Regions from separate parts of the Arthrobacter sp. efr-133-R2A-63 genome, predicted to be linked through region 2. Evidence: riboswitches for the same ligand, from Rfam matches in the RefSeq annotation. Region 2 holds a riboswitch; the other holds the start of a gene.

Region 1 (15,318 bases), on a different contig from region 2:
CCCGACGACGACGACTCTCCGGGCTCCGCGCGTGGCCGCCAGGGCACGCTGAAGGAGCGTTGCGCCGTCGTACCTCAGATGGGCTTTGGGCACGCCGCCGAGGCGGGAGGACTTGCCACCCGCCAATACCACCGCATCAAAGTCCACCCGCCCAGATTACCCGGGAAGCGGCTCAATTCCGGTTCAGGCCGCCGATTCAGGGAGGAGGAAGGGATCCCATGCGGGCGCAGGTTTCTCAAGCTCCTTGATCTGCCAGATAGTCCCGGTGGGCGCCGCGGGAGTGAACCTCAGTTTCCAGCCCATCTCGGCTGGAGTGTGGTCACTCTTGGCGTTGTTGCAGCGAAGGCACGCTGCCACCAGGTTTTCCCAGGAATCCGCGCCGCCCCTGGATTTGGGGTGGACGTGGTCAATGGTGTGGGCTGCTTTCCCGCAATAGGCGCAACGGTGGCCGTCGCGGCGCAGGACGCCGCGGCGTGTAACCGCCGTGATGGTGTTGTACCTTGGCCGGATGTAGCGATTGAGCAGAATCACGGACGGACGTCCGAGAATCTCCTGTGGCCCGACGACAGGCTCGTCGCCTTCGGCCACTACGCTCGCTTTCCCGGTGAGCACAAGGACCAGCGCCCGGCGGAAGGTTACTACCGCCAGCGGTTCATATCCAGCATTCAGAACGAGTGTGCGCATGCACGTACCTCTTCACGGCCGCACCCGTCAGGGGCGCGAGGGCCGGCTGCCCTCTGCATGTACGGGCTGTGGATCGACAACCTAAGAGTAAACACCCGGAGGCCAGATCAACGAATCCTAGCGTGAGTTCCAGGACGGTGTCGGTCAAAGTTCATGTGCCGGACACGTTTGCGCATGCTGGTTAAAACGGAACATCCCCGCCGGCGGACCGACGGGGATGTTCCAGTGAAAACTATGTAGCCGGAGCTAATTAGCCACCGACGCGGATGAAGACCGGGCCGGAACCGACGTTGACGCTGTACAGGGCGGTGGTGCCACCGTTCCAGCCGCCGTGGACTGCCATGCCGTTGCCGACGTAAACGGCGATGTGGGCCATGCCCATGCCACCGTTCTGGTAGTAGACGAGGTCACCCGGCTGCGCTTCAGCAGCGCTGACCGTGCGGCCGAGGGAGAGGTAGTCTGCCGGCCAACCGTGGAAGTGGATGCCAACGGCAGCCAAGGAGTTCGAAGCCAGGGCCGTGCAGTCCTGGGCAACGCCAAGCTGTGCGTAAGCTGCGGCAGCAATTGCCGCGCCCTGGCCGCTGGCAACCTTCGTTGCGGGAGAAACAGCAGCAGTCACGGAAAGCGTCGAGACGCCGGTAGCGGCACCCGTTGCAGCCTGCGGAGCAGGAGCAGCTTCCTGGGTAGCGACCGGAGCAGCAACAACCGGAGCAGCCTCGGTGGAAACCGTCGGGCGCTCGTACTTGATGGCGACGGAGGAGTCGGCCGAAATGCTGGCTTGGGCGACGGACTGGACTTCCAGGGCGGAAGTCGAAGTGGACTCGCGGGGGACGTTGGTTTCTGCAGCGTTGGCTGCGATACCGCTAGTAAGCACCAGACCGGAAGCAGCTGCGATAACCGCTGCCTGACGGCCTACGCCACCGGCGTTGCTGCCGACAGTCTTAGCGATAACGGCAAGCGAGTTGGTCTTGGTGACCGCGGCACGGTGGCGCGCGACAGTAGAGCGTGAAGACACGTTAAGAGGCCTCTCCCTATGCCCGCGAGGTAAGCTGTCGGATTCGGATGGGAGTCATCCGGCCACACTTCTCCCTCTCGGAAGTTGTGCGACTTAACCCCAAGGCCATCCGTGAAGATGACCAAAAGTGGGTCCCCCGCCTCTGCCAGACGATGTTTTGCGAACGGAACCTCGAGCAGTGGCAGAGCTAGGCAATCCACTCGAGTGCATCAACTCTCTAAAAGTTGATGCGTCTTAGACGGTACATGAGTTTTGGCTGAATGTCACATTCAGGTCACGGAGCGTGACAAGCATGCGAGAGGCTTCCATCGGATTGGCTACAGCCAGCCCAGGGGGTCGACGACGTCGCCGTTGACCATGACTTCAAAATGGAGGTGGCAGCCGGTGGAGGCGCCGGTAGTGCCGCTCAACGCGATGACGTCGCCGCGGCTGACAGTCTGGCCCACGTGGACGTTGAACGAAGACAAATGGTTGTACGTGGTTTCCAGGCCGTTGCCGTGGTCCACCACAATGCGGTTCCCGCCGCCATACGGATGCCAGCCGGCGAAGGTCACCTTGCCCGCCGCAGCGGCATGGACCTGGGTGCCGCACTGGGCCACGAAGTCCTGGCCCCGGTGGAATTCGCCTAGGCCGCCCGTGATGGGGTTCACGCGGTAACCGAACGGCGAGGCCGTGATCAGGGTATCCAGCGGCGCCCCGAGTGTGCCCTTGGAGGACGACGTCGTGATGGTGCCGACGGACTGCGCGCTCAGGAGCTGTTTGAGCCTGCTGTCCGGATCTGCCGTGGTGGAAACCGCAGCGCGGCTGAAATCGATCGTGGCGCTTGCCGCGGCCGGGATTTCAGGCTGGGTTCCCACTGCCAGGGCCGTCTGGTTCAACTCAGGGGTGGCCGTCATGGCGCCGGCGCCCGGCATGGCGATCGTGAGGATGAGGCCGGTAGCCGCAAGGGCCACGCCGGCCTTCTGCCCCGCTCCGCTCGCTGCGGCGAACTCGGCCATCTGCCGCAAAGGTCCCTTGCGGCGGCGGAGTTCGCGATGGGGATCGCGGGGCCGCTGGTGCTCGACGGCGCTTGCGCTCCGCAGCTCAGCAGCAGGACCGGACGCGCGCCTGCGGCCCCTGGTGTTCTGCGTGGTCAAGGTTTTCCTCTCTGGCAAGCCTGCGAAGTTAGCTGTCGGATTCGGGCCAGAGAGATCGTGGACCCGGTCCGCACGAAGGACGCGAAGCGCAGGGCTACTCCGAGGAGGACCCTGCGCAATGTGTGCTTCTGCTGCGGACTTCACCCCAAGGCCGTCTTTCGACGGCCGATGGTGGTTCCCCCGCTTCTGCCAGTGAATGGACTAATCCACCTGATCCACTGGCAGAACTCGGCTTCGGATCAGGTAACGCTTTGGTATCGGCGCCAGTACCCAACTATAGGGGATTAAGCCCCCGCGGTAATAATTTCGTTATCTTTGCCGCTCGCCTTGCCGGAGAGGCTAGGCGACCGTGACAAACACGTGCGAGGCAACCTCCGGCGGCAGCTCCAGGGCGCCGTCGATATTGGGCACGCGGACTGAGATGTACTCCCCCACCCGTTCCAGGGAAACCCTGGCACCGGGACGGATTCCGCCCTCGTCCAGCTGCACCAGGAGTTCCGGTTCCACCTGGATCGGTTCGGCCAATCGGCTGACGGTGACCCGGTTTTCAGGTGAGTATTCGTTCATCGCGTCAAGGAGGTTGACCACGCCGTCCGTAAACGCGTGGGACGCGGCTCCGCCCAATGCTTCGAGTCCCGGAATGGGGTTGCCGTAGGGCGATTCCGTGGGGTGGTCCAGGAGCTCGTAGAGCCGCCGCTCCACGCGCTCGCTCATGACGTGCTCCCAGCGGCACGCTTCATCGTGGACGTAGGCCCAGTCAAGCCCGATGACATCGGCGAGGAGCCGTTCCGCGAGCCGGTGCTTGCGCATGACTTCCGTGGCGCGTTTCCGGCCCGTTTCGGTCAGCTCAAGGTGCCGGTCGTTGGACACAATCACCAGGCCGTCGCGTTCCATCCGACCGATCGTCTGGGAAACAGTTGGGCCGGAGTGCCGCAAGCGTTCGGCGATGCGTGCGCGAAGAGCCACGATGTTCTCTTCTTCAAGCTCCAAAATGGTCCGAAGATACATCTCAGTGGTATCGATCAGATCCGTCATCCAGCTCAGCTCCTCGAGCGCAGTATCTTGCGTGTTTTCGCCAGCTCCAAGCTTAGCTTATTTGGAATTACTCCGGATAATTACGACGCCGGTCCAGCGCTCTTCCGCCGTCCCATCCGGAGCCGACCAAACAAATGCTTTCCACGTGGCGGACTATGACACCTCCGGTTCTGCCCCCGCCTGCGGCGTCGGGCAGAATTGGGAAGTCGAAGGAGGCAGCTTGCCACCTGCCACGACCCATCTAGGCCGCTACTTCACCATTGGAGCATCCCGTGAGCGACAACAGCATCACTATCCCCGCCGATTTGCTGCCCAAGGACGGCCGCTTCGGCGCCGGGCCCTCCAAGGTCCGCCCGGAGCAGATCGAGGCCCTGTCCGCCGCCTCGACCACGATCCTCGGCACCTCCCACCGCCAGGCACCGGTCAAGAACCTGGTGGGCTCCGTCCGCGAGGGACTGAGCCAGTTCTTCCGTGCGCCCGAGGGCTACGAGGTGATTCTCGGCGTCGGCGGCTCCACCGCGTTCTGGGATGTCGCCGGCTTCGGCCTGGTCGAGAAGAAAGCCCAGCACCTCTCCTTCGGTGAGTTCGGCTCCAAGTTCGCTGCGGCCACCAACAAGGCACCCTTCCTGGAAGCCTCGTCCATCATCACGTCCGAGCCGGGCACCCGGCCGGTTTCCGAGGCCGAAGCGGGCGTGGACGTGTACGCATGGCCGCAGAACGAAACCTCGACGGGTGTGGCCGCTCCGGTCAAGCGCGTTGAGGGCAGCGACGACGGCGCCCTGGTCCTGGTGGATGCGACGTCCGCGGCCGGCGGCCTGGATGTCGATGTTGCCGAGGCCGACGTCTACTACTTCGCTCCGCAAAAGAACTTCGCCTCCGACGGCGGCCTGTGGCTGGGCCTCTTCTCCCCCGCAGCCCTGGAGCGCGCCGCCCGCATCAAGGCAAGCGGCCGGTGGATCCCCGATTTCCTGGACCTTCAGACGGCCATCGACAACTCGAAGCTCAACCAGACCTACAACACGCCGTCCTTGTCCACCTTGGTGACCTTGGATGCCCAGGTGCAGTGGCTCAACAAGAATGGTGGCCTGGACTTCGCTTCGGGACGCACCGCGGACTCCGCAAACCGCATCTACACGTGGGCAGAGGCTTCCGAGTACGCCACCCCGTTCGTCGCGAAGGCAGAGGATCGCTCCAACGTCATCGCCACGATCGATTTCGATGATTCGATCGATGCCGCGGCCATCGCCAAGGTGCTGCGCGCCAACGGGATCGTGGACACGGAGCCGTACCGCAAGCTGGGCCGCAACCAGCTGCGCATCGCTACCTTCGTTGCCATCGAGCCGGACGACGTCTCTGCGTTGCTCGCCAGCATCGACTATGTGGTGGGCGAACTGAAGAAGTAAGCGCCGGCCGCGTTCCTGCGGTCAGGGCTTGTCGGCGTCGTCCGGGTGCGGATCCCGGGCGGCGCTGGCCTCTTTAACGGCGCTGTCCTTATTAAGAGCATCGCCCGCGCCCAAGGACTCAATGCGGAAGAACCGCAGCCCTCGGGCGGTTCGATCGAAACGGAGCCGCAGCTGGCGCGCGCGAATGATCCACACGATGCCGACGACGGCGGTGCCGGCGCCCGCGGCGGCGGCCACACCCACAGCCCATCGGGGTCCGGCGACGTTGGATACCCAGCCGACGAACGGTGCACCGATGGGCGTTCCACCCATGAAGATGGCCATGTAGAGCGCCATGACCCGGCCGCGCATGACAGGTTCAGTGGTGGATTGCACGTAGCCGTTGGCGCTGGTGATCATGGTCAGGGCAAACAAGCCGCAGGGAATCAGCGCCAAGGCAAACATGGTGTAATTCGGTGCCAGCGCCGCCAGTCCGCTCGCGAGGCCGAACCCGCCCGCCGCCGCGAAGATGAGGCGCATCCGTGGCCGGCCGCGCCGGGCGGCAAGGAGCGCCCCTGCGACGGAGCCGATCGCCATGACCGAGTTGAGGAGCCCGAAGGCGCCCGCGTCCATGCCGAATTCCGTGCCGACCATGGCCGCAATGAAGAGGACGAAGTTCAAGCCGAATGTGCCCATGATGAAAATCGCGACGAGGACAACCACAATGTCCGGTCGATTGCGGACGTAGCGAAGCCCCTCCCGGATGCGGCCTTTGCCTGCGGCTGCCCGGGGCTGGACGCGCAGGGAGGCTAGGGGAATGGCCCGGATCGCGCCAAGCATTGCGAGGAAGGTCACGGTGTTGATCATGAACACCCAGCCCGGGCCCACGGCCACTGTCAGGACGCCGGCCACGGCGGGACCGATCATGCGCGCAACGTTGAAGGATGCGCTGTTCAATGCAACGGCATTGGCAAGATAGTCGTCCTTGACCAGTTCCGAGACGAACGTCTGGCGGACCGGTGCGTCAAGTGCCGAGACGACGCCCAGCACCAGCGCGAACACATAGACATGCCACAACTGCGCCGCACCGCTCAGCACCAGCAGTCCCAAGCCAGTGCTCAGGACTGCCATCGCCGATTGCGTCATGACAAGGAGCCTGCGCCGGCTGTAGCGGTCGGCAAGCAGTCCGGCCCACGGAGCAAGGAAAAGCTGCGGGCCGAGTTGGAGGGCCAAGGTCACGCCCATGGCGCCGGCGTCGTGATTGCTCAGATGGGCGAAGACCAACCAATCCTGGGCAGTCCGCTGCATCCACGTGCCGACGTTGGAAATGAGGGCACCGATGAACCAGATGCGGTAGTTAGGGACACCCAGCGATTTGAAAGTGGACATCAGTTTCCACCTTCAAGGAATTCACTCGCCGGGTCCGCCAAAGGTTAGTCAGCCTCGATGTCGTCGACGTCGTCGTTCTCTGGTGCGTCACCGGAAGCGGCGGCCTGCGAACCGGAGGGCTCGCCGTCGTCGTCCACGTCAACGGCGACGACGGCCTCTTCCGCGAGTTCTTCGGCCGCGGTAGCCTCGTCCTCCGGACGGACGCGTTTTGCCCACGGCACCCATTCCGGCGCGAGGATGGAGTCCTCCGACGGCAACAGTCCAAGCTCGCTGACGGTGACAACCTTGGAGCGCGAGTTGCGGGTCACCACCGCGTACCACTGCCAACCGCCATAGCCTGCCAGCCGCGATTCGAACAGGTGGGTGACCACGCGTTCGCCTTCGGAGCGCGCTGCAATGTGCGGGCCGATTTCACCCGGCCGGGCTATGGTCTCCACCGCGTTGCGGGCAACATCGACGGCGGCGGCCAGGAAAGCGTCCGGCTTGCCGACGCGCCACACGGGGATGCCGGTGCGGGGTTTCGCCGTTGCCGGCTTCCGCTCAGCACCGGAACCAGGCGTTCCAGCCGTTCCAGCAGCGGCGCCAGTGCCGTTCTCTTCAGGACTGGCTTCAGCGGATTCCGATGTCATGGCAGCTTTAGGCTTCCAGCTCGTCGGCGACCTTGCGCAGGGCTGCGGCAATGGCCTTGCCCTTGGCGCCTTCAGGGTACTTGCCGGCGGACAACGTGCCGGAGAGGTTGTCCAGGACGGAAACGAGATCCTGGACTACCGGAGCAAGCTCGCGGGCGTTCATGCGCTTGGCCTTGGCGATGGATGGCAACTTGTCCAGCACGCGGAGGCCAAGGGCTTGCGCGCCCCGGCGACCATCGGCGACGCCGAACTCAACCCGGGTGCCCGCTTTGAGATCCGCTACGCCTTCGGGCAGCGCTGATTTGGGCAGAAACACTTCCTGGCCGTCCTCTGCCGCGAGGAATCCGAAGCCTTTGTCCTTGTCATACCACTTGACCTTGCCGGTGGGCACGTAATCAACCTTCTTCGTTCTGACTTGCGAGACACAGCCGGCGCGCCACCGCATCCGCAGGATGCTGCGGGAATAGGGGTAACTGCCTGGACCGTGTTGGTCTATTGCTTCAAGGTTATCCTGCCCGGCCGCGGAATCGCGCTTTGAGGCTCCAGCAGGCCGGTGCCGCCGCCATTTGTCCGCGACCGGACTGCACCCGGGCCGGAACCGGTGATGCGGCCCCGGACTGTTAGCGTTGCATGCATGATTCCCCACGACTTCCGCCGGCCGCTCACGATCGTTGCCGCCGTCGTCGCAGTCCTGTCCCTGGCGGCCGTCGCCGCCGTCATGGTGATCGCTTATGGCAACGGCGTGGCCCCGGTGTGGGTCACGTCCACCGCCCTGTACGGGCTGCCGCTCGCCTTCATTCTGATGGCCGCACTGGTGGTTGACTCCGTGTGGGCACGGCGCCGTCAATGAGCGGCCGGAAAGCCCGACGGCGGGCCCGCCTGGCGGTAACGTTGAACTGATGTCCCTTATTCGCGCGCTCAGCAAGGAACTGGAAGCGCGCAGCGACGATTCGCTGCGGGCCTTGTTTGCCGCGCGGCCGGACCTGATCTCCCCCATCGCACCGGATTTCGCCGCCCTCGCAGCGAGGGCAAGTGCCCGGGTCAGCGTGCAGCGCGCCCTGGAACGGCTGAACAAACCGGAGATGCAGGTGCTGGAGACGCTCCACCTATGCACCAACACGGACACCGGCCACAGCGCATCGGCGGCCGGATTGAAGAGGTGCATCAACGGAGCGACGCTTGCCGCGCTCGAACCGATCCTGAGCAAGCTCCAGGAGCTGGCCCTCATCCACCGGGCCGATCCGCCGGCCACGGTGCACAATCCAGGCAGGCAGCGTTTCTACTTGCCGGTGGGCAGCCTCAAGGACGTCATCGGCATCTACCCGGCGGGCTTGGGCCGCAGCTACACCGAGTTGGTCCGACTGCAGCCTGCCTTCGCGCAGCGGGTGGTGCACCTCGTTGCCGAGCTCCACCAGAGCGGCGCCCATATCCTGGCCGCCACGACGCCCATGGACGCGGCTTTGGCACTGCAACATTGGACATCGACCCCGGAGAACCTTCAGCACATCCTGTCCGAGGCACCTGTCCGGACACGTCCCCTTTTGAACAAGTTCGGCAGTTGGGCCATGGGCGCCGTTCCGCAGGCCCAGCGCAAGGCCTCCGTGCTCCATGAAGGCCGCGACGTCGGCCCCGTGGACTGGCTCCTGGCCCGTGGACTGCTTGTTCCCCTCGACGCGGGCCACGTTGAGCTTCCGCACAGCGTCGGCCTGTCCCTGCGCGGCGGCGCGATCGTGGACCACTTCACCTTGAAGCCTCCCGTGCCGGAGCTGGGCCAGACGAGTGCCGCCCTGCGCCGCAATGCCGCCATGGGTGCCATCGCCGAAGTGCTCCGGCTGGTGGGTGAACTCCTGTACGCGGTCCGCGAGCAGCCGGTGGTCACCCTGCGCAGCGGCGGTGTGGGCGTGCGCGAGCTCAAACGCCTCGCCGACAGCCTCCGCCTCGGTTTATCCGAGACCGCACTCATCCTCGAGCTCGGTGCCTTGTCCGGATTACTGCGCCTCGATGTGGACAGTTCCACGTGGGTGCAACCGCCATCGCTGGAATGGCTCACGCTCCCGCGCCAGGAACAGTGGCTGTGGCTGGTCAACGCCTGGCTTGCCAGCGAGCGCGCTCCTTCCCTCGTGGGCCAGACCCTTCCGGGGCCCGGCACCACGGCACCGCGAACGGGCTCCGCGGCAACCTCCATCAATGCCCTGTCCGCCGAGGCCCAGCGCCCTGACGCCCCGCTGGTCCGCAAACGGATCCTGGAGATCCTCGAAGAACTCACCCTCGAGGTGGAAGCACCGGACGGCAAGGCTCCTGTGCTCAACGCCGAAGCCGTCATGGAACGCGCCGAATGGGCCCAGCCTCGGATGTCGCGGCGGTTCAGTTCCCTTGTCCGCGGCATCCTGCACGAAGCCGAACTCCTGGGGCTCATGGGTTCCGGCGCCCTCACCCAGCTTGGTTCGGCGATCGCCACCGAACAGCCCGAACTGGCCCTCAGCATCCTCGGCGAACACCTCCCCGCCGCGGTGAACCATGTCCTCCTGCAAGCAGACCTGACCGCCGTCGCCCCCGGGTACCTGGCCCCCGAGCTGAGCGAAAAACTGCTTCTGATCGCCGACGCCGAAGGCCAGGGCCCGGCGACGATCTTCCGATTCTCCGGAGATTCGATCCGGCGCGCGTTGGACGCCGGCCAGGACGCCGAAACCATCCTCGGGTTCCTGCGCACCCACTCGGCCACCGATGTCCCCCAGCCGCTCCGGTACTTGATCAAGGACATCGCCTCGCGGCACGGCCGCCTGCGTGTCGCCAGCAGCCCCAGTTTCATCCAGAGCGACGACGAGGCAGCCATCGCCGAACTCGTTCACGAGCCGGGAGCCTCAAGCCTCGGACTTGTCCGGATCGCCCCCACGGTGCTGACCTCCACGGCGAGCCCGCGGGAGGTCGCGAGGGTGCTACGCGAGCTGGGACTCTCGCCCGCCGTGCAGGAGGCGGAGACCGCCGTCGTGCGCTACAGGAGGACGACGGCGCTGGCCGGCGGGGCCCGCCCCGTGTACACCGCGCCCCGCACCGCACCGCCGGACGACGACGTCGACGCCCAGCTTTCGGTACTGAGGCAACATCATTCTGTCCACGGCGACGCAACCGGCGAGGCGGCAACGCAACTCGGACTCGAAACCCTGCAGAGGGCCATCCGGCTGAAGCAAGCGGTCACCATGAACGTGGTTGACGGCTCGGGGAATTCCAATACAGAAACAGTTGTTCCCGTATCGGTGTCGGGAGGGCGCGTCAGGGTGTTCGACGCGGCCAGGGACACCGAAAGAGTCTTGTCCATCCATCGCATCATCGATGTGGAGCCCGCGGGCGATCCGCGCAAGTGAGGAAGCAATAGTGAGCGACGGTCCGCTGATCGTACAGAGCGACAAAACCATCCTGCTGGAAGTCGACCACGAGCTCGCCACCGAGGCCCGCCATGCGATTGCGGCGTTCGCCGAACTGGAGCGGGCCCCCGAACACGTCCACAGCTACCGACTCACCCCATTGGGCCTGTGGAATGCGCGCGCGGCAGGACTGGATGCGGAAAAAGTCCTCGACACGCTCCTGCGCTACTCCCGGTTCCCGGTGCCGCACTCCTTGCTGATCGACATCGAAGAGACGATGTCCCGTTACGGCCGCTTGCGCCTGGAAAAGGATCCGCAGCACGGATTGGTCATGCGCACCACCGACTACCCCGTGCTCGAGGAAGTCATCCGGGCCAAGAAGATCGCACCGTTGCTGGGGCCGAGGATCGACGGCGAAACCGTGGTGGTGCATTCCTCCCAGCGGGGACAGCTCAAGCAATTGCTGCTCAAGCTCGGATGGCCGGCCGAGGACCTCGCCGGCTACGTGGATGGCACTCCGCACCTCATCGCCCTCAACGAGGACGGCTGGCACCTGAGGCCATACCAGAAGCTGGCCACGGAGAACTTCTGGGCGGGCGGCAGCGGCGTCGTCGTGCTGCCCTGCGGTGCAGGCAAGACCTTGGTGGGGGCCGCAGTCATGGCTACCAGCTCCACCACCACGCTGATCCTGGTGACCAACACGGTCGCGGCCCGGCAATGGAAGGACGAGCTCCTCAAGCGGACGTCGCTGACGGAGGAGGAAATCGGCGAGTATTCGGGCGCGGTCAAGGAAGTCCGGCCCGTCACGATCGCCACCTACCAGGTCCTGACGACCAAGCGCGGCGGCCTCTACCCGCACCTGGAACTCGTGGACGGGCACGACTGGGGACTCATCATCTACGACGAGGTCCATCTCCTCCCTGCTCCGATCTTCCGGATGACCGCGGACCTGCAGGCCCGGCGGCGGCTTGGACTCACGGCGACGCTTGTGCGCGAGGACGGCCGCGAGGGCGAGGTCTTCAGCCTGATCGGCCCCAAGCGCTACGACGCCCCGTGGAAGGACATCGAAGCCCAGGGCTACATTGCGCCGGCGGACTGCGTGGAGGTCCGGGTGGACCTGCCCCGGGACGAGCGCGTGGCCTACGCGATGGCGGAGGACGCGGACAAGTACCGGCTCTGCGCGACGTCGGAGACCAAGACGCACTTGGTGGAGCAGCTGGTGGCCTTGCACCAAGGCGAGCAACTGCTGGTGATCGGCCAGTACATCGACCAGTTGGATGAGATCGGCGAGCGTTTGGACGCCCCCGTGATCAAGGGCGATACCACGGTGAAGGTGCGGCAGAAACTGTTCGATGCCTTCCGCGCCGGTGACATCAAGACCCTCGTGGTGTCCAAAGTGGCCAACTTCTCGATCGATCTGCCCGAGGCATCCGTGGCGATCCAGGTATCTGGATCTTTCGGTTCCCGCCAGGAAGAGGCCCAGCGGCTGGGGCGCTTGCTTCGTCCCAAGCAGGACGGCCGTGCGGCACGTTTCTACTCCTTGGTGGCCCGGGACACCCTCGACCAGGACTTTGCCGCCAAACGCCAGCGCTTCCTCGCCGAACAGGGCTACGCCTACCGGATCATGGACGCCAAGGACGTACCCGCCGCCTAGGGGCTTGGCCAACCCAAGCTAGGCAACCAGTTGTTGCGCGCGCTCCTGGCCTTGCGTTGCTCGCAGCACGACGGCGTCGACGACAGCCCACGAGTCCTCGTCCTTGAGCTGGGCAGCGGCGAAGCGTTCAGCGGCCGGGCGGTCGCTGAACGCTTCGTGCTCAACGCGTCCGGAGAGCGTGTCCAGGTAGCTGACATGGAATTCGACGTTGTGGATTTCACCGCGTGATTCTTGTTTGTTTTCCATGGCTCCAGTGTGAAACGGGGGTCCGACAATTTAAGACTGTGCCCGCGGCGTGTTGGCTTTTGGCCTTTTTGTCAGGGCGCCCGAAGCACTTCCGCGGCGGTGCTGCGGACCGCCTCTGTCACGGCGTCCAGTATCCGCGAGGGTGTCCGCCACCGTTGCCAGTACAAGGGAACGTCCAACGGCCGCCCGGGCGCGAGTTCCACCAAGGATCCATCGGCTATGTCCCGGCCGCATTGCGGTTCAGGCAGCAATCCCCATCCGAGACCCAGGCGAATGGCTTCGGCAAACTCCTGGCTGGATGGAACATAGTGGCGCGGCCCGGCCGGTTCCATTCCACGCCCCGCACCGCCCAGGAGTTCCAGGAAGCGGTGCTGGTATTCATCCTTGCGGTCGAAGTCCACGGCGGGAGCTGCGCGCAGCGAGGCGGCATCGACGCCGTCGGGAAGCCACCTCGCCTTGAACTCCGGGGTGGTGACGGCGCGGTACCGCATGCTCCCCAGCGGCTCCACGCGGCAGCCCTGCACCGGTTCGGGCGTCGCGGTCACGGCTGCCATCACCGTTCCTGCACGCAGCATGGACGTGGAATGCTGTTCGTCATCCCGGTGAAGGTCGAAGACCGCATTCAATTCCGCAGGAACTTTCGTCAGGGCTTTGAGGAACCAGACAGACAGGGAATCCGCGTTGACCACGATCGGCACCGACACCATGGGCGATTCGCCGGGCAACCCCAGTTCAAGTTCGGCGTCGGCCTCCAATTGGGCGAGTTGGCGCGCCAGCCTGAGCACGACGTGCCCCGATTCCGTGGCCTGGACCGGATTGCTGCGCTGAAGCAATACCCTTCCGGATGATTGTTCCAGCGCTTTGAGGCGCTGGGAGACCGCCGACGGCGTGATGTTCAGCGAGCGGGCGGCGGCGTCAAGCGTGCCTTCCGTGAGCACGGCGGCGAAGGTGTGCAACTGTTCAGAGGAGAATCTGGCCATAAGATGATCTTACGATGCCTAAGAATATTTAGCTGGACTAATGTTTACGGCGAAACTTAGCCTCGAAACATGAACTCCCCCGACGTCTTCCACGCTGCCGGCCTGGGCCTTGGCACCGGCCTGGCCCTCATTGTTGCCATTGGCGCCCAAAATGCCTTCGTCCTCCGGCAAGGAATCCGCGGCGAACATATCGGAGCGATCGTTGCCGTGTGCGCCATCTCCGATGCCGTGCTCATCGCGGCCGGGGTATTCGGCACGGGTGCCCTGCTCACCGCGGCACCTGCCGCCGTCGTCGTTCTTCGCTATGTCGGCGCGGCGTTCCTGGTCACGTACGGCGTGATGGCGGGCCGGCGGATCCTCAAGCCGCAAGCGCTCGTCTCCGCGGACCCCGGGCCTTCGGGCGCCGGCCGAAGCGGACTGGCTGCAGCGCTGGCAACCGTCCTGGCACTCACATGGCTCAATCCCCACGTCTACCTGGACACTGTATTGCTCCTGGGATCGGTGGCGAATGCCCAAGGGCCCGGCCTGCGGTGGTGGTTCGGCGCCGGAGCCATGCTGGGCAGCATTCTGTGGTTTTGTTCGCTCGGGTTCGGCGCGAAAATGTTGCGCGGCTTCTTTGCGCGCCCGGCGTCCTGGCGGATTCTCGACGGCGGGATTGCCGTCACGATGGTGGGTCTCGGCGTCGGGCTTGCCTTCGGAAGTTAGCCGGGGATGCAGCCTCGACACGCGGATAATTCTCACAACAAGCATCCAGTCAACTCCCAGAAACTGGGAGCATCATGAATGGTATGAAAAAGAACGGCCCCGAAGCCAAGCTGCTCGTCGTCGACGACGAACCCAACATCCGTGAGCTGCTCTCCACCTCGCTGCGCTTTGCTGGCTTTGAGGTCGTTGCGGCGTCGAACGGCCGCGAGGCACTCGCTGCCGCCGATCTTCACGCCCCGGACCTCGCGGTCCTGGACGTCATGCTCCCCGACATGGACGGGTTCACTGTCACCCGCCGCCTTCGGGCCGCCGGAAAGCACTTCCCTGTCCTGTTCCTGACTGCCAAGGACGACACGGAAGACAAGGTCACCGGCCTGACCGTGGGCGGCGACGACTACGTCACCAAGCCTTTCAGCCTGGATGAAGTGGTGGCCCGGATCCGCGCCGTGCTCCGCCGCACGCAGCCGATGGAAGACGACGACGCCGTCATCCGCGTTGATGACTTGGAGCTCGACGACGACGCGCACGAGGTTCGCCGCGGCGGTACCATCATCGAGCTCTCGCCTACCGAGTTCAAGCTGCTGCGCTACCTCATGCTGAACCCGAACCGGGTGCTTTCCAAGGCGCAGATCCTGGACCACGTCTGGGAGTACGACTTCAACGGCGACGCCTCGATCGTGGAGTCCTACATTTCCTACCTCCGGCGCAAGGTGGACATCGACCCGGATGCCACTGCCCTGATCCAGACCAAGCGCGGCGTCGGTTACGTACTGCGGACGGCCGAGAAGCGCTGACCTTGTTCAACCGTTGGAAGTCGGCCTCCCTCAGGTCGCAGCTGGTCGCCATCATCATGGGGCTGCTGCTCCTTGCCCTGGCCGCCACAGGCGCGGGGACGCTGACGCTCGTCAAGAGCTACCTCCAAGGGCAGGTGGATGACAAGCTCAAGGCTGCCGTGCAGACCGCCCAGCAGCAGCAGTCCTTTGCCAACCTGTCCGAGGCGAGCCCTGCCGTTCCCACCGACTATTCCCTGACGCTCTACGTCCAGGGCCAGCCACCGTATCCGTTCGGCGGCAGCAAGACCGATCGTCCGAACATCGCCAG
Region 2 (15,318 bases):
ACTATCCCAACTGACTCGCATTTGTTGCCGTTATGAGGGCTCAAAACGACAACAAATGCGAGTCAGTTGGGTGGGGCTAGATCGAGTATTCCGGAGCGGCCCAGACGATGACCTCGGGGTGCTCGTAGAAGCGGTAGCCCTGGCCGCGGACGGTCCGGACGGTGTTCGCGAGGCGGCCGAGCTTGGAGCGGAGGCGCCGGATGTGGACGTCGATGGTGCGCTCGTTCGGGACTTCTTCGGCGTTGCGCCACAGGCCTTCGAGGAGTTCATCGCGGCCCACGGTGCGGGTGCCGTTCTCGACGAGGTAGTTGAGGAGTTCGAATTCCTTGAACGTGAGGTTCAGGGATTCGCCGTCGAGGTGCACCTCACGGCGGGCGAGGTCGATCAAGACGCCGGACGGCCGGGCTTCCTGGGCAGGCTGCGGGCGGAGCGCTTCGGAGCGCTGGCGGTTGCCAACAGTCGGGTCACCGAAAGTCGAGCGGACGACGTCGAGCGCCGAACCGGGCGCACTGGCCGGGGCTACCGCGACGGCGGCATAGCTCTCGGCACCGGCAACGAGGGACTGTGCGTAAGCCCGGATTTCCTGGGCAAGCTTGGCGATGGACGTTCCTGCGGCAGCGGCGGTGTCTTCGTCAATGCCCATGTAGAGCACGAACCCGCGGGCCACATTGTCGCTGGCAACGGGGCGGATGGAGCGGTCTGCGGGAGCCAGGACGGGCGTGGGCGCAGTCATTGGCGCGGCCTCGTTGGCGGGAACGGCGCGGAGCTGTCCGTAGGAGTTGGGGTTGTAGCCCTGGGGGACGTAACCGGGCGCCTGGCTGCCACCCTGCGGTGCGGGCTGGGCGTAGGCCGGGCGGTTTCCGAAGCCGGGACGCAGGCCGGCGTTCGACGCGGCCTTATTGGCGTTACGGACGGAGATATGGACGTATCCGGATGCAACTGACATGGAGTGCTTACCTCAAAGTGAATAGCCGTCATCGCGGCTTCGAATGCTGGTCTGGTCCCCGCAATGAGATGGGGAGGGGCGCCCGACGCTGGGCAGGGGGCGAATGCCTGAAACTTCCTGGGGTCTGAAGTTAGGCATGCATTCGACAACAGCTCATCGAAAAACCAGCGGGTGCGCTGGGCTCGATCGCTGCGGCTGCAGATGCTGTTGAGTTCTTGTTCACATTTGAAGTGTGCAACGTAACAAAGGGAACTTGCAAGTAACAAAGGGCGGAAACGTCCACATTTTGAGACGAATCGGACTATTGTGCCGCACATCACAATTCAGACATGTCCAAATGTGACCCATTCTCGTTCGCCACACTGGCCGTTGCGCGCGCAATACTCGAATAAAATTTGATTGAATTGCCACTTCCTGAATCTCAAGTCACGTCACGCGCTTGCCCTTGAATCTCGAGATATGAAACAACCCTTGTCCAATCCTGGATCTGCTTCCATCGAAAATTCTTTTGGCAAATCGCCTGTCAGGGCCTTTGCAAGGCTTCTCAACCTCACATCGCGTGGCTGGTTTCCAGCTTCGACGCAGCCCTTGGTTTGGATCGGTACATGTCGGCGTCGGCCTCCATGAGAAGCTGCCGCGCCAATTCTTCCCGCGCTTCGGGGAGCATTGGCCTCATCGCGGCCGTCACGGCTTGGCCGACGGCGAGCTCGACCCGCAGCTGCGACTCGCCCACGATGCACTCCGGATCGAAGCTGTTCAGGATGCGGGAGGCGATCACGGCAATTTCCTCGGGTGATTCCAGGGCCGGGAGGAGAATGACGAATTCGTCACCGCTGTAGCGCGCGACGGTGTCGACGCCGCGGACCGCATCGGCGAGGCGCCCGGCGACATGGCCGAGGACCTCGTCGCCCACTGCGTGGCCGTAGGTGTCATTGATGTCCTTGAAGCGGTTGATATCGCAAAACAACAGGCCGACGTGCAGGCCGTGGTTGCCCGCACGCTCCAAAGCCTCATCGAGGCGCGACGTCAACAAGGTCCGGTTCGGCAAATGGGTCAAGGCATCGTGGGTGGCTTGGTGCCTGGCCTCTTCAAGGAGTTTGGCCCGTTCCAACTCCGATTCTTCGAGCCTGCGCAACGTGGCGGCCAGTTCCCGCTCATAAAGGCGCCTCTCGTGGACGCCAAAAACGACGACGACGTTCAGTTCGGGGGCAGCCGTGTCGAAGGCATCGGGTTTCCGCGTCCGGGACACCGCGAGCAATACCGGCAGCCTTTCGCCGTTGGCGGCGAGGATCTCCACCGCAAGCTCTTTCACCGAGCCGTTGGATTCGATGGCCGGGATGGCGTGGGTCAGGAACATGATCCGGTCCCCGGCCGGCAAGAGGGAGAGCAGGTTCAGCCCCAGCAGCGCTTCCTGTCCGCGTCCCGTCCACTCGTACATCGTCCGGTTCGCGTCGACGATGGTACCGTCGGGCCGGGTGAGCAGGTAACCGGCCGGGGCTGCGTCGAAGATCTGCCGATAGTCAACTGTCCCGTCGGTCATACCGGGGTGCCGAGGTAGTCAAGAAGAGCGTTGACTGTTTCCTCCGGGGCGCTTGTCTGCGGGAAATGGCCGGTCGCGGCAAGCCTGACGAGGACGCTTGTCGGCAGGCGTTCCTGGAGGTAGGTTCCGATGTGTTCAGGAGTGACGACGTCGTCCGTGCTTTGGAGGATGAGCACAGGCAATTCGACGCGGGACAACAAATGACGCACGTCGGAGAGGAAAGCGACGCGGGCAAAATCGCGGGCAACCCTGGGGTTGATCCGACGGAAGCTGCCCTGCAATTCCCGCCCGAACTCGGGTGAGGAGGGGACGTTCATGAACACAGGGGCCATCGCCTCGGCCCAGACAAGGTAGTTGGCGTCCAAGGATTCAAAGAGCTCGTCCAGCTCATCACTGGAATAGCCGCCGAAGTAGCCGTCGTCGGGGTGGTTCATATAGCTGGGCGAAGCTGTCACGAGCACGAGCCGGGCGATGCGCGACTGCTGGTCGGCCGTGGCCGCGGCAATGGCCATCATGGCTCCGACGCTGTGGCCGATCAGCGTCACGCCCCCCAGGTCCAGCTCGGCGCAGATCTCCAGGAGGTCGGCAACGTAGGCGTCAAGGCTCGAGTAGCGGGACGAATCATAAAATGCCTGGTCGGATCCCCCCGAGCCCATGTGGTCGAAGAGAACTACGCGGTATTGCTCCGTCAGGAACGGGAGAATCCGGTCCCACATCTTCTGGTCCGTGCCAAAACCGTGCGCGAACATCAGGACCTGGCCGTCCGTTGCCCCCAAGACCGTGACATTGTGCCGCTCAACCATCGACGCGGTCATGGGTACCCTCAACTCTCCTCGGCTATCGGCCTGACCCCTTCCGCATTTCCGCGCCGGGCTCGTCCGTGAACCCCCGTCCGCCGGCCCTTGTCATCGTACCCAACTGACTCGCATTAGATGTCGTTTTGGGGGCCGATAACGACATCAACTGCGGGTTAGTTGGTGGTCCCGGTTCCTTGGGTGGTTGACGCGGTGGCAGTCACGATCTGGATGGACTGGGCCGTGTACTTGTCGGAATCCTTGAGCGCAGTGACCCGCACGCTGGATCCGGACTTCACATCGGCGAGGGTCAGGGTGGTGCCGGTGGTCCCGCTTCCGCGTTGCCGCATACCTTGAGCTACCACGATGTCCGATCCCAGCACATAGGTTTTCGTGAACCCGTCTTCGCTCTTGACCGTCATGGAGCTCGCCGAGATGTCGGTGACTGTTCCCAGCTGGCCCGCCATGGTGACGTAGCTGCCGTTCTGGAGGACAACGTATTCCGAGTGGACCGCTGCGTTCAGGCCGCCCATGCCCACCCCGAGCCCACCCGGGCCTGCGTTCGTGCCGCCGGGGCCGCCGAATCCGCCCTGCCCGTTCTGCCCGGCACCCGGACCCTGCGCGTTGGTAGTGTCAGCCACCGCGGTCCCGTTACCGGCGGCATATGCGCCGGCTCCTGCCGCCGCAGCGACCACCACCGCGACGCCGCCGACAATGAGGCCCTTCTTCAGGCTCCAATTCTTGAAAAACGAAGGTCGGGGCTGTCCGGCGTTGGATTGCTGCGGAGCACCCCAACCGGCGGCAGGCTGCTGGTTCACCGGCTGCTGCGGAGCACCCCAACCAGCGGCAGGCTGCTGGTTCACCGGCTGCTGGGGAGCACCCCAACCAGCGGCAGGCTGCCCGGACTCATCAACGGGGCGGATCACTGGCTGCGGGTGCCCGTTCTCCGGCTCGGAACCAGGTACGGAGGGGTTGTTTTGCTGATCCATGATGTTCTCCATCGAAGTCGAGACTCTTTGGTCGCGGTTGTTCTTGTCCCAATCAGCGTCAGTCGCGTTGCTGTGCGTTGGCTGTGTCGAACTGAAGGCTTCCCTGTGACCTGCAGCGGTGTTGTGTCGGATTCTGCTGGGGGAACCCGCGCAACCTTTGGACAGGTGGCTAGGCTGGGACTCACAGGGTGCTCACAGCAACGGCTAAGCACCGGCAAACCGGCAGATTGGAGAGTTGTCCCATGGCATCCTCGCACTCCATGACCAACAACCTTCCGCAGCTCAGCCACCCGGACGGTTCTCCCATCCGCGCCCTCGTGGTGGACGACGAACCCAGCCTCGCCGAGCTCATGAGCATGGGCCTGCGCATGGCGGGCTGGTCGGTCGCAGTGGCCGGCGACGGTCCGGCCGCAGTGAAGCTCGCCAAGGACTTCCGTCCGGACGTCCTGGTGCTGGATGTGATGCTTCCAGGGTTCGACGGCGTTGAGCTGCTGGGCAGGATCCGCGCCTTTGCGCCCGAGGTTCCTGCGCTTTTCCTCACCGCCAAGGATGACGTGCAGGACCGGATCGTGGGGTTGGCCGCGGGCGGCGACGATTATGTCACCAAGCCCTTCAGCATGGAGGAAGTCCTCCTGCGCCTGCACCGCCTGGTCCAGCGCTCGGGGGTGGCTGCGATGGACACGGCCGAGCTGGTGGTAGGCGACCTGACCTTGAACGTTGACACCCGTGAAGTCACCCGCGGCGGCGAAGACATCCCGCTCACCGCGACCCAGTTCGAACTCCTGCGCTACCTCATGGAAAATCCCAAGCGCGTGGTCAGCAAGGCCCAGATCCTGGACCGCGTGTGGGATTACGATTTCGGCGGCCAGGCCAACATCGTGGAGCTTTACATCTCATACCTTCGCAAGAAGATCGAGGCCAACCATCCGCCCATGATCCACACGGTGCGCGGAGCCGGCTACGTCATCAAGCCTGCCGAATAGCCGAGGCGTCGAATGTCCGCACTCTCGGGTATCCCCCGCCAAACCGACCACAGCTGGTTCAATCCCTCAACCTGGCACTTGCGCACCCGCTTGATCCTCCTCTCCATGGCGCTCCTCGTGGCCATCTGCGGCGCAGTCGGGGTGGTCAGCTATGCCTCCATGGACGTGTTCCTCACGAAGCAACTGGACCAGCAATTGATGCAGGCCTCGCACGGGCGCCCGCCGCAAGGCAACCCCGGCGGCCGTCCGGACCCCCTGGATCCCCGGGGCCAGAGCATCGGCACCCTGAACGCGCGAATCCTTGGCGGCCAGGTGAGCAGCGATGCCGGGTTCCTCTCCTCGGATGCCACCCGTACTCCGTTGTCGCCCAGCGATGCCGGAATACTGTTGGCGCTCCCCTCCGATGGCCGTCCGGTTGATCGCACCCTCTCCAATGGCGGCTACCGGCTGGTAGCCGCCGAAACCCCCTATGGCGATGTGGTCATCACGGGGCTGCCGCTTGCCTCGAAAGAAGACACCGAGGCCTCGCTCGTGTGGACCATGGTGCTGGTGTCCTTGGGCGGGCTGATCCTGATCGGGCTGGCCGGAACCGTCCTGATCCGCCGTACCATGCGTCCCTTGGAGCAACTTTCCGACGTCGCCACGAAGGTATCGAAGCTTCCGCTCGACGCCGGTGAGGTGGCACTCGCGGTGCGCGTTCCGGCGTCGGCGGCCCACCCGGGCACAGAGGTGGGAAGCGTGGGCCATGCATTGAACCTCATGCTGGACAACGTCTCGAGCGCCCTCGAGGCGCGCCAGCAAAGCGAAACGAAAGTGCGCCAGTTCGTGGCCGACGCGTCACACGAACTACGCACTCCGCTGACGGCCATCCGCGGCTACACAGAGCTCTTGCGCATGACCGAGACGTTCACCGAGGACGGCCGCAAATCACTGGGCCGGGTGCAAAGCCAGTCCGAACGCATGACCACCCTCGTGGAGGACCTCCTTCTGCTGGCCCGGCTTGACGAAGGCAAGGCCCCGGAGTTCACCGATGTGGACCTCACGCAGTTGGTGGTCGAAACCGTCAGCGACGAGAAAGTCATGGCCCCCGAACACATCTGGCAGCTCAAGCTCCCGGATGAGCCCATCACGGTCCGCGGCGACACCACTCAGCTCCACCAGGTCTTGGCAAATCTGCTCTCCAACGCCCGCAAGCACACGGAGGCGGGTACCACCGTGGTCACCGGCGTCATGCGTTCCGCCGATGGCAGCGCCGTGGTGACCGTGACGGATAACGGGCCGGGCATCCCGCCGGATTTCCAGGGCAGGATTTTCTCGCGCTTTGCCCGTGCCGACGCCGCCCGCTCCGGTTCCGAGGGCACGTCCGGGCTCGGCTTGTCGATCGTGGAATCCATCGTTCAGGCGCATGGCGGTACTGTCGAAGTGGCATCGCGGCCGGGCCGGACGGAGTTTGCGGTGCGGCTTCCGGCGCTGAGGACCGCCACGGCCTGAAGGCCGTCCACAAAATGACGACGCCGGTGCGCGGCGAGCGCAAGTCGACGCACCGGCGTCGTGATCTCCGTTACCCAAATGTGACTTAAGCCGAATCCTCCTGTACCGTCGAATAGGTGCGCCGGATTATTCCGGCCGCCGCCGGGTAGGCGCCGAGCTCTGCCCCTCCCCGGTGCCAACAGTCCAGGCAGAGACGGGGGACCCAGGTCTCCGGGCAAGCGCTCATGTTGAGCCAGCCCTAGGGGTGAAGCCGCACCGCCACGATTCCCAGTGGCCACGGCCGGATGACCTCATCCGAATCCGACAGCTAACTCCGCAGGCGTCGAGAGGCAATCACCATGTCTGATTCCAGGAATCAGTCGCGCTCTGTTGCGCGCCACCGCGGCGAACCTGCCCGGAGAAACAAGTCACGTTCCACGTTGAGGCGAGTCGCCTCGAACCTCGGCACCGGCCAGCGCATGGCAGTTGTTGCCGGCGTCGTCGCCGTGTTCCTCGGTGCCGGTGCTGCAAGCCAGGCCGCCGGACAAGCCATCAATGCCCAGGACATGAGCCGTTCGTCGGATTCCCGCGCGGCTAGTCACTCAGCCACTCCATTCGCCACCGCCACGCCGTCGGCGAGCGCGAGCGCCAAGCCGAGCGCCACGCCGGTTCCGAGCCGGGCAGCCGCCCCGGCTCCGGCCGCCGTCGCGCCCCAGGCTGCAGCCCCCGCCGCGCCGGCACCCCCGGCCGCACCTGTTGCCCCGGCCGCACCTGTTGCCCTCGACGATCCCGCCGGCGCCCAGGCCTATGCCGCTAGCCTCCTGCCGTCCTACGGTTGGGGTCAGGGCGAGATGTCCGCACTGATCACCTTGTGGAACAAGGAATCGGATTGGCGCACGACTGCCACCAACGCCTCCAGCGGCGCTTACGGAATCGGGCAGTCGCTGCCGGGCGCGAAAATGGCATCCGAGGGCGCCGATTGGCAGACCAACTACCAGACGCAGATCCGCTGGGGCCTGAACTACATCAAGGAACGCTACGGATCGCCGTCCGCGGCGTGGTCCTTCCACCTCGCGAACAACTGGTACTAAGCCAGGAGCTACGCACAAAGAACGCAGAGGTCCGTCCCTTCCGGGGGCGGACCTCTGCGTCTAGTGGCCACACATGCGAGTCGCCATGCCGGTCGGAGATCCACAGCCATATCACAGGTTCCGCCTAAAGCCCTCATAATCGGCAGCCGCACTCTGGATACATGACGCTCATCGAATCCACCTCCGGTACCCTGAAGGACCCCGCGGTGGTGCCGCCGGGCCTTTCCCTCCAGCCCAACGCTCCCCTCCAGCCCAACGCTCCCCTCCAGCGCAGCACGGTGCGACGCGCGCCCGTGGACACCCACACCGCCATCCCCGTGCTCGATGTCACGATCCCGGTCTTCAACGAGGAACGCGACCTTGAGGAGTGCCTGCGCCGGCTTCACGGCCACTTGCGCGAGACGTTCCCGCACGGCTTCCGCATCACCGTGGCGGACAACGCGAGCACGGACGGCACCTTGAAAATCGCTGAACGCGTGGCGAGGGAGCTGCCCGAACTCGCTGTTGTCCATCTTGAGGAGAAGGGACGCGGCAACGCCCTTCGCAAGGTGTGGCTTGCATCGCCGTCCCCGGTTCTCGCTTACATGGACGTGGATCTGTCCACGGACCTCGCCGCTCTGGCGCCCCTTCTGGCACCGCTGATCTCCGGCCACTCGGACCTCGCCATCGGCACGCGCCTGACGCGGAACTCAAGGGTTGTCCGCGGCCCCAAGCGCGAGTTCATTTCGCGCAGCTACAACCTGATGCTGCACTCGTTCATGGGCGCCCGTTTCAGCGATGCGCAGTGCGGCTTCAAGGCGATCCGGGCAGATGTCGCCCAGCAGCTCCTCCCCCACACCATGGACAACTCGTGGTTCTTCGACACTGAACTCCTGGTGGTCGCCGAACGCTGCGGACTCCGCGTGCACGAGGTTCCCGTTGACTGGATCGACGATCCCAATTCCAGCGTCGACGTGGTGCGCACTGCCCTGGCAGACATCCGCGGCATGGTCCGGCTGACCCGGGATCTCGTCTCGGGCCGCATCCCCGTTCCGGAACTGCGCGCAGCGCTGGCACGCGGGCCGCTTCCGGCGTCGTCGCGCATTGCCGAGCAGAGCCCGCGCAGCAGCCTTTTCGGGCAACTGGTCCGGTTCGCCGCGATCGGCGCTGCCTCCACCCTGGCCTACGTGCTCATCTTCCTGTTCTGCCGCGGCTTCATGGACCCGCAGCTGGCCAACTTCCTGGCGCTGCTCGCCACGGCCATCGCCAACACCGGCGCCAACCGGCGCTTCACCTTCGGCATCCAGGGCGGCAATCCGGTCCGGCACCACTTCGAGGGTTTGATCGTTTTCGGCATCGGCCTCGCCCTCACTTCCGGGGCACTCGCTGTGGTGCACGGTACGACGTCGCCCGGCCGCTGGGGCGAGCTCCTCACCGTGGTCGCGGCGAACCTCGCAGCCACTGCAGTCCGCTTCCTCTTGTTCCGACTTTGGGTCTTCCGGCAGCCAGCCGCGCAGGCGCCTGCACCCACCACACAAGCCACAACGCGCACAGAAACGGCAGCATCATGACCTCCACGATTACTCCCGCAAGCACGGGACCCGCAGGTTCAGTGGTTCCTGCCGCCGCCGGGACTGCCGACGCACCGCCTCACCCGGCCGGCCCGTCGATCCCCGATGCCGCGCCCCGTTGGACCCGATACGCCTTTGGACGGCAGCCCCGCTGGGTGCGGCCGTCCGCCGCCGGGCTCCTCGTCGCCACCGCGTTCCTGTATCTCTGGAACCTCGCGGCCACCGGCTACGGAAACTCCTTCTACGCCGCGGCCATCCAGGCCGGCACCAAGGACTGGACGGCCTTCCTCTTCGGTTCCCTCGACGCCGGCAACGCCATCACGGTGGACAAGCCCCCGGCCTCTTTGTGGATCCCCGCTTTGGCGGGCCGGATCTTCGGCTTCTCGCCCTTGAGCATGCTGGTTCCCGAGGCACTGATGGGCGTTGCCGCCGTCGGCTTCCTCTATTTGACCGTCAAGCGGGTCTCCGGACCGGGCGCGGGCTTGTTGGCGGGCGGCGCCTTGGCCCTGACGCCGGTGGCGGCGCTCATGTTCCGCTTCAACAATCCCGACGCCATGCTGACCCTCTGCCTGGTCCTGGCCGCGTACTTCACGACCCGTGCCATCGAACGCGCGGGCTGGAAGTGGCTCGCCGCAGCCGGCGCCGTCGTGGGACTCGCGTTCCTGGGAAAGATGCTGCAGGGATTCCTGATTGTTCCGGGCCTCGGACTCGCATATCTCTGGGCCGCCCCTACCCCGTTGCAGCGGCGCTTGCTGCACCTGCTCGGCGCAGTGGGCGGTATCGCCGTAGTGGCTGGCAGTTATATCGCCCTCTTCCAACTGACTCCGGTTTCGGCACGGCCTTACATGGCAGGTTCGCAAACCAACAGCTTCCTTGAGCTGACTTTTGGTTACAACGGGCTGTCCCGCATCACCGGCTCGGGCGAGGGCACGCCCGGTGGAGGCGGCGGCCCCGCCGGGGGCGGCCTCGGCGCATTCGGCGGCGGCGGCAACACCGGCTTCGGCGGGGCGGCCGGGATCACCCGCATGTTCGGCACGAGCTTCGGTGCGGAGGTCTCCTGGCTTCTGCCTGCTGCGCTGGTTCTTCTGGCAGCCGGCCTGTGGTTCACCCGCCGGGAAGCGCGGGCCTCCCGTACCCGCGCCGCTCTCATCCTGTGGGGCGGCTGGCTTCTGGTCACGGCGGGCGTGTTCAGCTTCATGAGCGGCATCGTCCACCCCTACTACGCGGTAGCCCTCGCACCGGCAATCGCCGCCCTGGTGGGCATTGGCAGCGTTGAGCTGTGGCGCGGCCGCGGATATTGGCCGGCCCCGATCGTTCTGGCGGTGGTGGTCCTCGGCAGTTCAGCGTGGTCCGCGGTTCTCCTCGGCCGCGACGCCTCCTGGCTTCCGTGGCTGCGCATCGTGATCGTCGTCCTGGGCGTGGTGGCGGCCGCGGCAATCCTGCTCCGCCTCGACTCACTGCGGCCCGCGGGCCGGTTCCGGAGCGCAGCGGCCGCGGCCGTCGTCGTCGTTTCCCTTCTGGCCGGCGGCCTCGGAACCGCAGCGTGGACGCTCGCGACGGCGGCTACCGCGCATTCCGGGTCCATCCCGACGTCGGGTCCCGCCGGCTCCGCCACGGGAGGCTTCGGAAACCGGGCTGGAGGGTTCGGCGCAGCCGGTGGCGCAGGTCAGGCAGGAGGCCCCGGTTCCGAGGGAACGGCCGACGCCGGACTGACCGCGCTGCTGTCGTCCACCACCACGAAGTGGTCGGCGAGCGTCTCCGGCGCCACACAGGCCGCAAGCCTTGAGCTCGCCACGAACACCAACGTGATCGCACTCGGTGGCTGGAACGGCGGCGATCCCTACCCCACGCTGGCACAGTTCCAGGACATGGTGGCCAAGGGACAGATCGGCTACTACATCGAGGGTGGCGGCATGGGTGGCGGCGGCGGATTCGGAGGCCAAAGCGGCAATTCCGAGGTAGCCTCCTGGGTACAGGCCAACTTCCAAGCCCAGACGGTGGGCAACTCCACCGTCTACAAGCTGACAAAGTAGATTCCGATGACCACGTCCTATTCCACAGATACAGGTTCCACGCCGGGCCAGCTGGTTCCGCCGTCGAGTTCCGTAGAGCCGACACCGCTGGAACCGCCCGTTCCCCACGCCCTGCGGCACCGAGTGGAGCTCGGCATCGTGCTCCTCGCAACGGCGGTCCTGTATCTCTGGAACCTCGGCGCTTCCGGCTGGGCCAACCCGTTCTACTCCGCAGCGGCCCAAGCCGGTTCGCAGAACTGGACCGCGTGGTTCTTCGGATCGTCCGACGCCGCCAACTCCATCACCGTGGACAAGCCGCCGGCGTCACTGTGGATCATGGACCTCTCGGTGCGGATCTTCGGACTGAGCTCCTGGAGCATCCTGGTTCCCGAGGCGCTCATGGGCGTTGCCACGGCATGGCTGCTGTATCTCGCAGTCCGGCGGGCTGCGGCCCCCGCCACCGGCGATCCACGGATCGCCCACCGGGCCGGGCTGCTGGCCGCCGTCGTCATGGCCATCACCCCGGTTGCCACCCTCATGTTCCGGTTCAACAACCCGGACGCCCTGCTGGTGCTGCTCATGACGGCCGCCGGCTACGCCACGCTGCGGTCCATCCAGGACAACAAACTGCGTTGGCTCCTGCTGGCCGGGGTGCTCCTGGGCTTCGGTTTCCTGACAAAGCAGCTCCAGGTCCTGTTGGTGGTTCCCGGGTTTGCCGTGGCGTACGTGGTTGCCGCGCCGGGTGGAGTGGGCCGCCGCCTGCTTCGGCTCCTTGGCGCGGGAGCGGCCATGGTGGTCTCGGCCGGCTGGTGGCTCGCAGTCGTCGAACTCGTTCCGGCGAACATGCGGCCGTTCATCGGCGGGTCCCAGAACAACTCCATCCTGGAACTGACCCTCGGATACAACGGCTTCGGCAGGCTGAGCGGCCAGGAGACAGGCAGCGTCGGGGGCGGCAACGGCTGGGGCGTTCCCGGGCTGTTCCGGATGTTCAACAGCGAGTTCGGCGGCCAGATCGCGTGGTTGCTGCCCTCGGTGCTGGTCCTCGGGGCCGGCCTGCTGTGGCTGGGCCGCCGTGCCCCGCGCACGGATGCCGTGCGCGCCTCAGTGATCGTGTGGGGTTCGTGGGTGCTGGTCACCGGGCTGGTATTCAGCTTCATGGCGGGCATCATCCACCCCTACTACGCGGTAGCGCTGGCCCCTGGAATCGCCGGGCTCGCAGGCCTGGGCGGCGCGCTTTTGTGGCAGCACCGTGCGCAACTTGTCGCCTCGGTCATGCTCGCAGTCGCAGTGGCCGCCGCGGGATTCACGGCCTTCGAGCTCCTGGGCAGCACCACGGCCTATGGTCCGTTGCTGCGCTGGGCAGTGCTGTTCGGCGCCCTCGCAGCCGCAGCCGGGCTGGTCCTTTCGGGACGCTTCACCTCCCGCATCCTTCAGCGCACGACGGCGGCGCTCGCCCTCGCGGCCTCCCTCGCCGGGCCTTTGGCGTACTCCATCTCCACCGCCTCTGTGACGCACAGCGGCGCCATCCCCAGCGCCGGGCCCGCGACTACGTTCGGTGGCTTCGGCGGCTTTGGAGGCCGGGGCGGCTTCGGGCAAAACGGTTTCAGGCAATCAGGCCAGAACACTCCCCCGCAAGCCCTCCAGCCGTCTGGCATCCAGGGCGGCGGCTTCGGAGGGAACCGGCAGGGCGGCGGCATGGGCGGCCTGCTCGGCGCCACCACGCCGTCGTCGGAAATGGTTGCCACGCTGAAGTCCGGCGCCTCGAACTACACGTGGGCGGCCGCCGTGGTTGGCTCCAACAATGCCGCCGGCTACCAGCTGGCCACCGAACTGCCCGTCATGGCGGTGGGCGGCTTCAACGGCACGGACCCGTCCCCCACGCTCCAGCAGTTCCAGCAGCTCGTGGCACAGGGCAAGATCCACTACTTCATCGCCGGCGGCACCATGCAGGGCAGCAGCGGATCCGAAGCGCCTGCCCAGATCGCGCAATGGGTGGCGGCGAACTTCCAGGCACAGTCCATCGGCGGAACCACGGTGTACCCGCTGGCGGGCTGAATCCTGAGCTGAAGCACCCGCAGGAAAACTTTCAAAAAGGCCCTTGTTTTGCAAACGTTTGCAGAGAAAAGTGGACGCCACTGCAGATCCCGTTTCCAAGCTTTCGTTGCATCAAGGAGGATGTATGTATTTCGCCGACTGGCTCGTTTTAGGGGCCTACTTCGTCGTCATGATAGGGATCGGCTGGTGGGCCAAGAGCCGGGTGAAAAACGCCGCGGACTTCTTCACAGCCGGTGGGAAGATGCCGTGGTGGCTGGCAGGGATTTCCCACCACATGTCCGGCTATTCGGCAGCCGTCTTCGTTGCCTACGCCGCCATCGCCTACACCACCGGCTTCGCACTGTATGTCTGGTGGGCGCTCACCATCACCATCGCCTGCATCATCGGCTCCGTCTTTTTCGCCCCGCGCTGGCCGCGCCTAAGGCAGCGCCTGGGCATCATCTCCCCGCTCGAATACCTGGCCACGCGCTACAACCTGCCCGCGCAGCAAGTACTGGCCTGGTCCGGTGCCGCCCTGAAAGTGTTCGATGTTGCGGCCAAGTGGGCGGCCAGCGCAATCCTCCTGAACGTGTTCGCCGGGGTTCCGATTGCCGTTGGCATCCTGATTGTCGGCGGGGTCACGCTCATCTACTCGACCGTTGGTGGCTTGTGGGCTGACGCCTTGACGGATATGGGCCAATTCATCATCCAGTCCGTGGCGGGCGTCGCGATGCTCATCTTCGCCATGGCCAAGCTCGGGGGCGTTTCCTCGATCGCCGGGATCTGGTCCCGTCTGCCGGCCTCCCATTCGCAGCCATTCGCCGGCGACTACACCATCGGATTCTTCCTTGCTTACTGCCTGATCAGCACTATTTCCTACAACGGAGGTACCTGGAATCTGGCCCAGCGCTTCATTGCCGCCCCTTCCGGCTCAGCGGCCCGCAAATCAGTCCTGCTTTCCGGCGCACTCTATCTAGTGTGGCCATTGGTGCTCTTCTTCCCCATGTGGGCCGCGCCTCTGATCCTGCCCAACCTGGCGCACCCCGATCAGGCCTATGCGCTCCTCACCCAGCAACTGCTGCCTGCCGGCCTGGTAGGCCTGGTTGTTGCCGGAATGTTCTCCCATACCATGGCCATGACCTCTTCGGACGCCAACGCGATTTCCGCCGTCGTCATCCGCGACATCATCCCCGCGCTGCGCGGTTCACGGCAGCCCCTGACGTCGCGTGCGGAACTGCTGGGAGGCCGGATTTCCACGTTCCTGTTCATCGGATTGTCGATGGTCATTGCCCTGAGCGCGGATTCATTCGGGGGTGTTTTGGGCCTGATCATCCTCTGGTTCGGTGCCTTGGTTGGTCCAATCGCCGTTCCCATGTTGCTGGGGATGTTGCGGCCGTTCCGTCGTTGCGGCCCCTCGGCGGCCTTGTTCTCGTGGGCCACCGGTCTGATCGTTTTCGCGCTCGCGAAGTATGCCCTGGCTGCTCCCATCGCGAGCCTGGGCACGGCAAGTGCGCAGACCATCAACGTGGCCGCCCCCGTTGTAGCCTCTGCTATCGTCTATTGCGTCTTCGGCTGGTTGCGCCCCTGGCACAATGAGGCATCCGACGCCCTTGTCGAGTCCCTGGACCGGGACCTCGAGCCGGCCACCTCGCTTCCCGTTGAAAGCACCGTGGCATGAGCACAACGGCGTCCGAAATACGGGATCAGCTGCTCAAGGGCGTCCTCCCTTGGTGGCTCGAGAATGGAATCGACAGGAAAGACGGCGGAGTTTTCACGTGCTTTTCCAACTCGGGGCGATTGCTCTCGAACGAAAAATATACGTGGTCCCAAGGCCGCTGGGCTTGGCTCTGTTCAAGGATTGCGTTGGACAGCGAGGCCGGAATCATCGGGGAAGACCCCCGGTTATGGG

The links. A riboswitch is a leader RNA that binds a small molecule or an ion and turns the genes downstream of it on or off. The one in region 2 is predicted to bind cyclic di-AMP.
Region 1: another riboswitch for cyclic di-AMP. It lies ahead of QRN45_RS18885 (M23 family metallopeptidase); the one in region 2 lies ahead of QRN45_RS11470 (aggregation-promoting factor C-terminal-like domain-containing protein).

The regions. Positions count from the first base shown of each region.
Region 1 covers NZ_JARVRG010000036.1:54,394-69,711, forward strand. The annotation lists gene mobA (molybdenum cofactor guanylyltransferase) at 1-147, opposite strand, end outside; gene QRN45_RS18875 (HNH endonuclease) at 184-684, opposite strand; gene QRN45_RS18880 (NlpC/P60 family protein) at 935-1,699, opposite strand; cyclic di-AMP (ydaO/yuaA leader) riboswitch at 1,705-1,871, opposite strand; gene QRN45_RS18885 (M23 family metallopeptidase) at 2,017-2,835, opposite strand; cyclic di-AMP (ydaO/yuaA leader) riboswitch at 2,838-3,048, opposite strand; gene QRN45_RS18890 (iron-dependent transcriptional repressor DtxR) at 3,175-3,870, opposite strand; gene serC (phosphoserine transaminase) at 4,143-5,273, shown strand; gene QRN45_RS18900 (MFS transporter) at 5,295-6,641, opposite strand; gene QRN45_RS18905 (DUF3027 domain-containing protein) at 6,686-7,270, opposite strand; gene QRN45_RS18910 (cold-shock protein) at 7,278-7,661, opposite strand; gene QRN45_RS18915 (hypothetical protein) at 7,905-8,120, shown strand; gene QRN45_RS18920 (helicase-associated domain-containing protein) at 8,170-10,632, shown strand; gene QRN45_RS18925 (DNA repair helicase XPB) at 10,643-12,286, shown strand; gene QRN45_RS18930 (hypothetical protein) at 12,305-12,532, opposite strand; gene QRN45_RS18935 (LysR family transcriptional regulator ArgP) at 12,604-13,512, opposite strand; gene QRN45_RS18940 (LysE/ArgO family amino acid transporter) at 13,582-14,217, shown strand; gene QRN45_RS18945 (response regulator transcription factor) at 14,301-15,011, shown strand; gene QRN45_RS18950 (sensor histidine kinase) at 15,014-15,318, shown strand, end outside.
Region 2 covers NZ_JARVRG010000021.1:137,417-152,734, forward strand. The annotation lists gene QRN45_RS11440 (winged helix-turn-helix domain-containing protein) at 77-946, opposite strand; gene QRN45_RS11445 (diguanylate cyclase domain-containing protein) at 1,497-2,486, opposite strand; gene QRN45_RS11450 (alpha/beta fold hydrolase) at 2,483-3,301, opposite strand; gene QRN45_RS11455 (hypothetical protein) at 3,457-4,269, opposite strand; gene QRN45_RS11460 (response regulator transcription factor) at 4,512-5,252, shown strand; gene QRN45_RS11465 (sensor histidine kinase) at 5,265-6,743, shown strand; cyclic di-AMP (ydaO/yuaA leader) riboswitch at 6,907-7,079, shown strand; gene QRN45_RS11470 (aggregation-promoting factor C-terminal-like domain-containing protein) at 7,082-7,813, shown strand; gene QRN45_RS11475 (glycosyltransferase) at 7,975-9,363, shown strand; gene QRN45_RS11480 (ArnT family glycosyltransferase) at 9,360-11,396, shown strand; gene QRN45_RS11485 (ArnT family glycosyltransferase) at 11,403-13,430, shown strand; gene QRN45_RS11490 (sodium:solute symporter family protein) at 13,555-15,087, shown strand; gene QRN45_RS11495 (AGE family epimerase/isomerase) at 15,084-15,318, shown strand, end outside.